Regions from separate parts of the Shewanella halifaxensis HAW-EB4 genome, predicted to be linked through region 1. Evidence: predicted binding sites of a transcription regulator. Region 1 holds the regulator's gene; the other holds the start of a gene.
The links. Region 1 encodes sigma-54, which starts transcription at its own class of promoters, with help from an activator protein. Its sites were predicted from a motif close to GTTGGCACGNNNNTNGNNT; they were not measured.

Region 1 (5,539 bases):
GCATCAATTAATTGGCAAATAGCATCGAGTGCCTTTTTGGCGTCGGTTCCTGTTGCAAGGAGTTGTACCGTTTTTCCCATGCCTGTTTCTAACATTAATAAGCCTAGTACACTTGACGCCGAAGCCTGTTTCTCACCTTGAATGATGGTGATTTCGGCATCAAATTCAGAGGCGAGTACGACCAGTTTTGTTGCTGCGCGGGCGTGAAGACCTAGTTTATTGCAGATGGCGACTTCACGTTCAATGGTCGGCATTTTTTAGCTCTCGGTGGCGGACTTGTATTTTATGTTTGCCATCTTTGAAGTGAGCTGCAAGGCGCTCGGTAATGTAAACCGAGCGGTGTTGACCACCTGTACAGCCAATCGCTATGGTGAGATAGCTGCGATTGTTGCGCTCTAAGTCAGGTAACCAAGTCTCGAGTAGATCTTCGATCTGTTTAATAAACTGATTGACTCGAGGACGTTCATTTAAGAAGTCTTGTACTGGTTTATCGAGTCCTGTCATTGGGCGCAAGTCTGGTTCCCAATGGGGATTGGGTAAAAAGCGAACATCAAACATAAAGTCGGCTTCGGTCGGCATGCCGTGCTTAAATCCAAATGATTCAAAATTGATCATCAGTTCTTTATCAAGGTTACCGAGCAAGATCTCACGCACCTGATCGTTAAGATCATAGATGTTGAGAGTTGAGGTATCGATATAGTGGTCGACGATATTGGCTAGCGGCTCAAGTGAACGCCCTTCTATTTCAATTGCTTCTTTTAACGATACATTATCGTGAGATAGAGGGTGTAGACGACGAGTCTCGTTATAGCGTTTTAGTAGTACTTCATCGCTAGAATTAAGGAAAAAGCTAAGTAACTCAACTCCATCAGGTAAGTTGGTTAGGTGCTTAATAAGCTCGCTTTCTTTTTCTGGTAGGTTACGGATATCGACGCTGATCGCTACAAGATTGGTGTTTCCAGAGAGCTCTTTGAGTAGTGTGCCCATCATAGGCAGAGGCAGATTATCGACACAATAATAGCCGAGATCCTCTAGCATTCTTAACAGAACGGATTTTCCTGAACCGGAGCGACCTGAGACTAAAACAAGCTTCATCGTATGACTACCTGATAGAGATTTAACTAAATGTTTGGATTTTGTGATTATGTTGTACAAGTATATAGATTAACGTCTTTAAGGCTGAAAGCAAGAATTTGAGTGGGTAATAAAAAATAAATAATATTGCAGTAATAATTACTTAGGTCTTTAAATCATCAATGCATCATTGGAACAATGATAATAATTTAAAGACCCGAGTAAGACGCTACTGAGTAATGACTTGGTATAGCTCCGATTCATTACTGGTTTTTCTCAACTGCTTAACAACTGCTTTATCGTTGAGTTTTTCAGCCATACAAGACAGTGTCGCTAAATGTTGCTCACACTGTTCAGATGGCACCAGTAGAGCAAATAAGATATCGACAGGCTGCTTATCGATTGCGTCAAATGGGATAGGAACTTCACATTTAACCAATACTGCAACGGGACGGTCTATATTTGCCAGCCTTCCATGAGGAATCGCTATACCATTACCTATACCCGTGCTACCCATTTTTTCTCTCGCCAAGAGACTTTCAAAAATTTCTTGTGAAGAAAGGGTAGGGTACTGGACAGCAGCAATATCACTGATTAGCTCCAGTACCTTTTTCTTACTGCCCGGAGTGGCGCAGGTGGTGCACTCCGGCTGCAGGATGGTACTTAGTTCCATCGTTAGTGTTTAATCAGCTTCTCTTTGTGTTTAATAACCTGACGATCTAGCTTATCGATCAGGGAGTCTATCGCAGCATACATATCTGCGTGTTCCGAAGTGGCAAATACTTCCCCTTTTTTAAGGTGGATTTTGGCCTCGGCAATCTGCTGCATTTTCTGTACATTCAAAATAACGTGCACATTATTGATCTGATCGAAATGTCGTTCAAGCTTTGTGAATTTATCTTCCACATAGCCGCGCAGTGAAGCGGTAATTTCTATGTGATGTCCTGTCAGGTTGATTTGCATTATCGATCCTCCATGTGCCTAATTTTGAGTTATAAACTCTTACGTTGGTTTGAGGGTGGGATCAGCATTGCTTCGCGGTATTTCGCGATAGTACGTCTAGCTACTTTAATCCCTTGTTCCGCCAGAAGTTGGGCCATTTTGCTGTCGCTTAATGGTTTCTTCTGGTTTTCAGCAGCGACTAACTTCTTAATAAACGCCCTAATTGCTGTAGATGAGCACTCTCCGCCGTCGTCTGTACCGACATGGCTCGAGAAGAAATACTTGAGTTCGAAAATACCCCTTGGGGTATGCATATATTTTTGTGTGGTAACCCGTGAAATGGTGGATTCATGCATTTCAACGGCTTCGGCAATGTCATTTAATACCATAGGTTTCATGGCTTCTTCGCCGTACTCAAAAAAGCCTTGCTGAAATTTAACGATACAATTTGTTACCTTTAATAAGGTGTCATTGCGGCTTTCAAGGCTCTTAATAAACCACTTTGCTTCTTGAAGGTGGCCGCGAATAAACTGTCCATCGGCCTGATTAGTCGTGCTGCGTGCCATAGAAGCGTAATGCTGGTTAACATTAATCTTAGGCATATAGTCAGGGTTTAGCTCCACCACCCAGCGGCCTTTTTTCTTGCTAACAGACACATCCGGGATGACATATTCATCTTTACTGCGGGCTATTGCGAGACCAGGTCTTGGATTGAGCGTTTGGATCAGTGTGATAGCATCACGCAGGTCATCTTCTTTGAGCTTGGTTTTACGCATCAGCTGCCTAAAATCACGGCCAGCAATAAGGTCCAAATAGTCTTTAATCAGTAATCTAGCGTTATCTATATGGGGAGTATCGGCTGCATACTGCGCAAGTTGGATAAGTAGACATTCGCTTAGATTACGCGCGGCAACGCCGATAGGGTCGAAATGTTGAATCCGTTTTAAAACGGCCTCAACCTCATCGAGTTCAGTCTCTGGGTCGCCCATCGCTTCGAGGATCTCATCACAGCTTTGAGTTAAATAACCCCGCTCGTCGATTGCATCGATAATTGCAGTCGCGATAGCAAGGTCATTATCTGAAAATGGAGTGAGATTCTTTTGCCATTCAAGGTGCTCGTATAATCCTTCGCTAGTCTCACCCTGAAAAGGCATATCATCTTCACGACTCACGCCTGAGCTGGCGTTCGAGGAGACGGTATAGACTTCATCCCAAGTGGTATCCATCGGTAGCTCATCGGGCATGGAGTCTTGGGTTAGGGCATCAGAGGTTTCAACGCTTGCGCTATCTTGGATTAGCTCACTATCGGAGTTACTTGAAGACTGGTCTTCATCGTTGAGCATGTCGCCGTCTGATTGCTCTTCATCTAACTCCAGTAGCGGATTAGAATCTAATGCTTGTTGGATCTCTTGTTGCAGCTCTAAAGAAGACAGTTGTAACAGGCGAATAGCCTGCTGTAACTGGGGAGTCATGGTGAGCTGTTGACCCATTTTGAGCTGGAGTGACGCTTTCATTTTACCGCTATTCCCTACACTGTAGTTAAACGTTAAAGCTCGCTGAACTGGCGAAGGTTGCTCAAAAACTCAATACTTTGATTTTGTGTGGAAATAATTCCATATTGAGTTTTTTAGCTTCCATACTGTGAATTAACTATAGCCTGAATTGTTCACCTAAGTACACAGCTCGAACTTGTTGGTTGTCCAAGATTTCGGCAGGTGTGCCTTCGGCAATGAGATTTCCGTGGCTTACGATGTAAGCGTGCTCACAAACATCTAATGTTTCGCGAACATTGTGATCGGTGATTAGTACACCTAGGCCGCGACTCTTAAGTTGCTCAATAATCTTTTTGATATCGATAACTGAAATCGGGTCTACACCGGCAAATGGCTCGTCTAACAAGATAAACTTTGGATTAGCCGCTAGTGCTCTAGCAATTTCAACACGGCGGCGCTCACCCCCTGACAATGCCATACCTTGGCTGTCACGAATATGAGTGATATGGAACTCTTCAAGCAGATGCTCAAGTTGTTCTTCACGTTGCTCGTTATTGATGTCATGGCGAGTCTGTAATACCGCCATGATGTTGTCACGCACAGACAACTTTCTAAAAATACTGGCTTCCTGAGGCAGATAACCAATCCCTTTACGAGCGCGCAGATGCATAGGATCGAGTGTAAGATCGTCATCATCAATAAAGATCTTACCCTTATCACTCTGTACTAGGCCTACCACCATGTAGAACGTGGTTGTTTTACCTGCACCGTTTGGCCCAAGTAAACCGACAATCTGACCCGTCTTTACGGTTAAACTAACATCTTGTACGACAGCGCGATTTTTATAGCTCTTCGCAAGATTAACCGCTCTTAAAGTGATTTGCTTCATTGCTGTTCCTGCTGTTCCTGCTGTTCCTGCTGTTGCACTGGTGTTTCTGGTTTCTCTTCCTGATAGGTTTCAGGCTGAATAATGGTGATTACTCTATCATCGCCTTTACCTGAACTTTCAGCGATAAGTTGTTGTAAACTAATGTTGTACTTGATGCGATTACCGGTGACCTGACTACCGTCTTGCGCTAGAGTCGCGTCGCCGACTAAGGTCAGGGTGCGCGTCGCAAGTTCGTAACGGATCTCTTTGGCGCTAGCCGTTGCTGGGCGTCCATCGTCCATTATCTGGGTATAGGTGGCTGGGTTGCCTGTTGCCACAAGGGTTTTACCGCTCTTATCTTCTTTTGAGAAAACACGCAGTTTATCAGCATTCATCTTGATAGAGCCTTGGGTCACTTCGACAGGTCCAAAGAAGATAACCTGATTATTCTTAATATCGGCTTCTTGGCTTGCGGCTGCAATTTTCACTTCTTGCAGCAGATCATCGACCTTAGCAACAGAACTGAAACTTAGCAGGCAAAAAAGGCCTGCAAGGATAGATAGATTGTATTTCATAGCGTCCTTCTACTCAGCTAAAGCACTTTATTGAGCTAGCTCGAGTGTAAAATTGTTCAATATGTTGGGCGTTAATTAGCTTGGTAGATACCTTCTACTTGGCTGATTAGTTTTACGCTCTGGGCATTCAAGTCGGCATACAAGCCTAAACCTTGAATGACAAATTCGTTGCCAGTGACGTGGATAATTTCATCTGACGTCATAATCATAGTATTCAAATCAAGATCTAAATAGCTGGTGCTTAACGTCTGTATCGGCTCTTCTGGGCTAATAGAGTCGATAATAACATTGTTTTCTAGCGTTACCTTGCCAGTCACTTTATTAAGGCTGCCTTTGTCACTTTTTAGTCGCCATTGAGCCAAGCCATCATCAGGGAAAATGAGATAAACAGGCTCAGTAAAATAGGTCATGTTGACGCTATCATAGTGCTCCATATGCTTGGCCGTGACTTCGCTATTAATGAAGCCTAACTCGTTATATTCGATACTGCGTAGATCATCGATAATATAATCGGGTTGCTGACTCGTATCGATACTCAGCTCTTGCTCGCTCTTTTTAGACTGAACTTGCCAATAGAGCAAAAGTGC
Region 2 (5,539 bases), 2.5 Mb from region 1:
GCCGACTCGTCAACACCGACTGCGCCATAAGCTGGCTCAGTATCAGCAAAAAATCCATCCGTTTGTGGTTGAAGCTAGTGGCCAACTGGTGCGAGTGGTGGGTTTAACTTTAGAAGCAACAGGGTGCCGCGCCTCTGTTGGCAGCCTTTGCGCTATCGAAACCATGGCGGGTAGCCTTATTGCCGAGGTCATCGGCTTCGATGACCAATTACTGTATCTCATGCCCATCGAAGAGTTGCGTGGTGTTCTTCCCGGCGCCAAGGTTACCCCACTTGGTGAGCAATCGGGTTTAAACGTTGGCCTATCACTTCTTGGTCGTGTACTCGACGGTAGTGGTCAGCCGATTGATGGTTTGGGTAATCTCAGAACCGATCAAAAAGCCTCCCGTCATGTTGCAGCCATTAACCCTTTAGCAAGGCGCGCCATTAGTGAGCCACTCGATGTTGGCGTAAGAGCGATTAACGCGATGTTGACCGTGGGTAAAGGCCAGCGTATGGGCCTGTTTGCGGGCTCAGGTGTCGGTAAGAGTGTGCTCCTTGGGATGATGACCCGTGGCACCACAGCCGATATTATCGTGGTGGGCTTAGTGGGTGAGCGTGGCCGCGAAGTGAAAGAATTTATTGAAGAGATTTTAGGCCCCGAGGGGCGTGCACGCTCTGTGGTGGTGGCAGCTCCTGCAGATACTTCGCCGCTAATGCGCCTTCGCGCCTGCGAAACCTCGACCCGCATTGCTGAGTATTTTCGAGACTTGGGCTATAACGTACTGTTACTTATGGATAGCTTAACCCGCTATGCGCAGGCACAACGAGAGATCGCGCTGGCTGTAGGCGAGCCGCCAGCCACCAAAGGCTATCCACCATCTGTGTTTGCCAAACTGCCAAAACTGGTTGAGCGAGCCGGTAACGGCGGCGGTCAACAAGGCTCGATTACCGCGTTTTATACTGTGTTAACCGAAGGCGACGACCTGCAAGATCCCATTGCCGATGCCTCACGAGCCATTCTCGATGGGCATATTGTGTTGTCGCGCTCGCTTGCCGACTCTGGTCACTATCCCGCTATCGACATCGAAGCCTCAATTAGTCGTGTCGCACCTATGGTGATAAGTCCTGAGCATTTAGAGGCGATGCGCAAAGTCAAACAGGTTTACTCTCTGTATCAGCAAAATAAAGATTTGATCTCTATCGGCGCTTACAGTCAAGGTAGCGATCCGCGAATAGACAATGCAATTAGGTTGCAGCCAGCGATGAATGCTTTTTTAAGGCAAACCATGAAAGACTCGGTGACGTTTGATAGCAGTACCCTGATGCTGAGTCAGTTGGGGGCACAATGCCAGGCTTAACTTTTAAGCAGACCTTAGCCACTCAGACGTTAGCATATCAATGTGCGAGCAATAACAGTTTAGGCGCATCTTATTATGGCTAAACCAGATCCACTGCACATGGTGCTAAAGTTAACGCAAGATGCCGAAGAGCAGGCTTCATTGCAGCTTCGCTCGGCGCAGCTTGAGCTGCAAAGGCGTCAAAACCAGCTTGAAGCGCTACAAAACTATCGCCTCGACTATATGAAACAGATGGAGCAACAACAGGGACAAAGCATTAGCGCTAGCCATTATCACCAATTTCATCAATTCGTTCGCCAAGTCGATGCCGCTATCGTGCAGCAGGTCAATGCCGTAAAAGATGCCGATAATCAAAGGCAACACCGGCAAGTGTACTGGCAAGAGAAGCAACAAAAACGTAAAGCGGTGGAGCTGTTATTAGCGAATAAAGCCGAGAAAGCAAAACTTGCTGAATTACGAGCAGAGCAAAAAATGGTGGATGAATTCGCCTCACAGCAGTTCTATCGTAAGCGGCAGCGTTAAGGTTAACTGTTAACGGGTATCAATCACCCATTTTAGCGTTGCACAGCGTTAGCTATTCAATTTCTACTAGCAGTTAACTTCCCCCCTCTTGTTGACGATATAACTCGTTTACGACCTGTTCGGCTATCCCGCTATTTGGCATTTTAAGGCTTGCTATGCTGACATTTAGTTTTGGCATTATTATTGCTTTATATTGTATTCACAGCTTAGGTTAAGCCGATATTTTGACATATTTCGTGTAGGTTGGTTTGTGAGTTAACGCTGATGGAGACGCAATGCAGCAGATGAACAATATTTTACTCAGTAGCCCTGAGCCAAGCAAGAAGGCGACTGAAAACCACAGCAAGTCTGTAGAATCCTCTTTGGAGCCATCTCAGAAACCCAAGACAAACTCCGAAGGTGATAGCTTTTCGGCTGCGCTGGAAAAAGTGGGTAAGCAGACACAGGACAGAGCAAATACACAATCAGCTGCAAAAAAAGCCCTTGCTGGAGATGAAAATCTAGCAGAAAGCACAATTAAGGCGGAAACAAAGGATGAGAGTGCGACTGACGATGTAAGCCAAGTGTTTGCACAGATCAATCTTGCTAATAACTTTGGTAGTGAGGCTCAGCTTGCCGCTAACGGCGAAAGCTTGCCGTTAGCAACAGAACCGCTGGAGCCTGGCAAACTCGGTGATGATTTAACTGCTAGCGAATTACCCGATGAAATCTTAATGGCGCTGAGTCAACAGTCTGGCATGTCAGAGCAAGAACTGAGTAAGCTTTCAGCGGCGGAGTTAAAAAACCTATTACAGCAAAGCCAAATCCTCGATGCTAATGGCGAATTAAAAGCTGAGTTTGCTGCTATGGCTAATGGTAACCTCGGCTTAGGCGATAATCAGCAGTCAAAAGAGCAAGGCGCTGCGCTAGCTGGGCAGGCTGGAGTGACAGATAAAGCGGCTCAGGCCAATATTGCAATGGATCCTAAAGTACTACAATCTGAACTAAAGGGCGCTGACGCTAAAAATACAAACGAGACTCGAGATATTTTCGGTAAAGAGCTCGCTGGGCTCACTCAGTCGCAATCTCAGAGCACCAGTGCTGAACAGCTAAAAGCGGCTAAAAATGCTGAAGGGACAAGTCAAACTATAGCAAATCAGCTTACTGCGACCGAGCAGCTTAAAACGGCTGAACTGTCGGTGCGAATGATGTCGTCGCAAACGGGGCAAGAGGCAAACTTAGCCGGCGTAAACACTGACGCTGCGCAAGATCTTAAAGCGGTTATAGGGCTACAAAGTCAAGCATTACAGCTGCAGTCGGGAGCTAATCGTCAAGAGCTACCACAGTTCCAGTTCGCGTTGAAACAAGCGGGTGAGCAAACGCCGCCAATGCAGCAGATGATCCAGCGTTTCTCTCCCATGATGAATCAGCAGCTTATCACCATGGTTAGTAATGGGGTGCAGCATGCTGAAATTCGCTTAGACCCACCAGAACTCGGCCATATGATGGTGCGAATTCAAGTCCAAGGCGATACCACTCAAGTTCAATTTCAAGTGAGTCAACATCAAACTCGTGATCTCGTCGAGCAAGCAATGCCAAGGTTACGTGAAATGCTGGCAGAGCAAGGCATGCAGCTAACCGATGGCCAAGTGTCCCAAGGTAGCGGTGGAAATAGCGACGGTGAGCAGGGGAGTGGTCGCGGAAATGACAACGGCATGGCCGAAACGGATGAAATTTCGGCAGAAGAGTTGCTCGCAAGGTCAAATCTATCAACAAGTTCGGCTTCAGGTATAGATTATTACGCATAAGCAGGTAATCTATAGCAGTTTAAGAATATTGAAATTAATCAGTACTCGAGCAAGGGAATGAAAAATGGCGGAAGAAGCAGCGTTAGAGCTAGAAGATAGTGCCGAACCTAAAAGCAAAAAGAAACTCATTTTATTCGGCGCAATCGGCGCGGTGCTTATTACTGTTATCGCTATCACTGCATATTTGTTATTGAGCTCAGACGATGCTGCACAAGTTACTGGTGCTGATGACGTTGTCGCTGCAGAGTCTGCGCCTCGAACGGGTGAAGCCTTTTATGCGGCAATGCCAAGACCGTTTCTATTTAATCTACCCGATAATGGCCGCACTCGTTTAGTTGAAATTAAAGTGCAACTAATGGTTCGTGGTAGCGATGATGACACTCTGATTAAAAAGCATATTCCATTAATTGAAGATGCGCTACTAACCACATTTAGTGGCGCAGATATCCAGAAATTAAGCTCTCCTGCAGGCAAGGATGAATTACGCCTGTTAGCGCTGCGAAATGTGCAAAACACTCTGCAACCCGTCACGGGGCGTACAGTGGTTGAGAAAATCTTATTTACCGGTTTTGTCATGCAATAAATTGTGTGAATAAAGTGATTATTTTTTATAAGTAAAGGCGATATCGTGAGTGATTTATTAAGCCAAGACGAAATTGATGCACTGCTCCACGGAGTCGATGATGTCGAAGAGGACATTATTGATGACAATGAGCTTGACGCACGTTCATATGATTTCTCGTCCCAAGACAGAATTGTACGTGGTCGTATGCCAACGCTTGAGATCGTCAACGAGCGTTTTGCTCGCCACTTGCGGATCAGCATGTTTAATATGATGCGTCGGGCGGCCGAAGTGTCGATTAACGGCGTGCAAATGCTTAAGTTTGGTGAGTATGTACATACCTTGTTCGTACCGACCAGCTTAAACATGGTACGTTTTAGCCCATTAAAAGGCACAGCGTTAATTACAATGGAAGCGCGGCTTGTATTTATTTTAGTGGACAATTTCTTTGGTGGTGACGGGCGCTTTCATGCCAAGATTGAAGGCCGAGAATTTACCCCTACAGAGCGTCGCATCGTACAACTGTTGTTAAAGATCATCTTCGAAGATTACAAAGATGCTTGGGCGCCAGTGATGGATGTTCAGTTTGATTACCTCGACTCAGAAGTTAACCCGGCTATGGCAAACATTGTTAGCCCTACAGAAGTCGTTGTGGTGAGTTCATTCCATATTGAGGTTGACGGCGGTGGAGGAGACTTCCATATCACTATGCCGTATTCGATGATTGAGCCTATCCGAGAATTGCTCGATGCTGGTGTGCAAAGTGATACTCAAGATACCGATATGCGTTGGTCTCAAGCATTGCGTGATGAGATTATGGATGTTGACGTGGGTATCGATGCCACCATCGTTGAGCACAAAGTAACACTAAAACAAGTGCTAGAGTTTAAAGCGGGTGATGTTATTCCAGTTGAGCTGCCTGAGTACATCATCTTAAAGGTCGAAGACCTACCGACTTATCGTTGTAAGATGGGCAGAACGAAAGAAAACTTAGCATTAAAGATTTGTGAACAAATTCCACGACCAGAAACGGTTAAGACAGAATTACAGCTGGTGACCCATAAAGGGCGAGCGCGCGATCGTTCTGATATATAAGGTGAAAGGTAAATGAGTACAGATACAGATGATTGGGCTTCGGCCATGGCAGAGCAAGCGATTGACGAAGCAAAAGCTGTTGAATTTGATGAGTTTAGCAATGAAAGTGCGCCGTTAAGCGAGGATGAAGTGTCTAAGTTAGATGCGATTATGGATATTCCGGTTACGATTTCGATGGAAGTGGGCCGTAGTTTTATTAATATTCGCAATTTGCTGCAGTTAAACCAAGGTTCG

Region 2: a site for sigma-54 is predicted at 2,032-2,050, ahead of SHAL_RS07480 (flagellar hook-length control protein FliK). Genes of this name have one in related genera too.

Annotation. Positions count from the first base shown of each region.
Region 1 covers NC_010334.1:4,501,952-4,507,490, reverse strand. The annotation lists gene SHAL_RS19175 (HPr family phosphocarrier protein) at 1-254, opposite strand, end outside; gene rapZ (RNase adapter RapZ) at 241-1,095, opposite strand; gene ptsN (PTS IIA-like nitrogen regulatory protein PtsN) at 1,304-1,747, opposite strand; gene hpf (ribosome hibernation promoting factor) at 1,750-2,037, opposite strand; gene SHAL_RS19155 (RNA polymerase factor sigma-54) at 2,067-3,530, opposite strand; gene lptB (LPS export ABC transporter ATP-binding protein) at 3,667-4,398, opposite strand; gene lptA (lipopolysaccharide transport periplasmic protein LptA) at 4,395-4,952, opposite strand; gene lptC (LPS export ABC transporter periplasmic protein LptC) at 5,024-5,539, opposite strand, start outside.
Region 2 covers NC_010334.1:1,749,538-1,755,076, forward strand. The annotation lists gene fliH (flagellar assembly protein FliH) at 1-30, shown strand, start outside; gene fliI (flagellar protein export ATPase FliI) at 1-1,339, shown strand, start outside; gene fliJ (flagellar export protein FliJ) at 1,415-1,861, shown strand; gene SHAL_RS07480 (flagellar hook-length control protein FliK) at 2,137-3,648, shown strand; gene fliL (flagellar basal body-associated protein FliL) at 3,713-4,231, shown strand; gene fliM (flagellar motor switch protein FliM) at 4,277-5,305, shown strand; gene fliN (flagellar motor switch protein FliN) at 5,318-5,539, shown strand, end outside.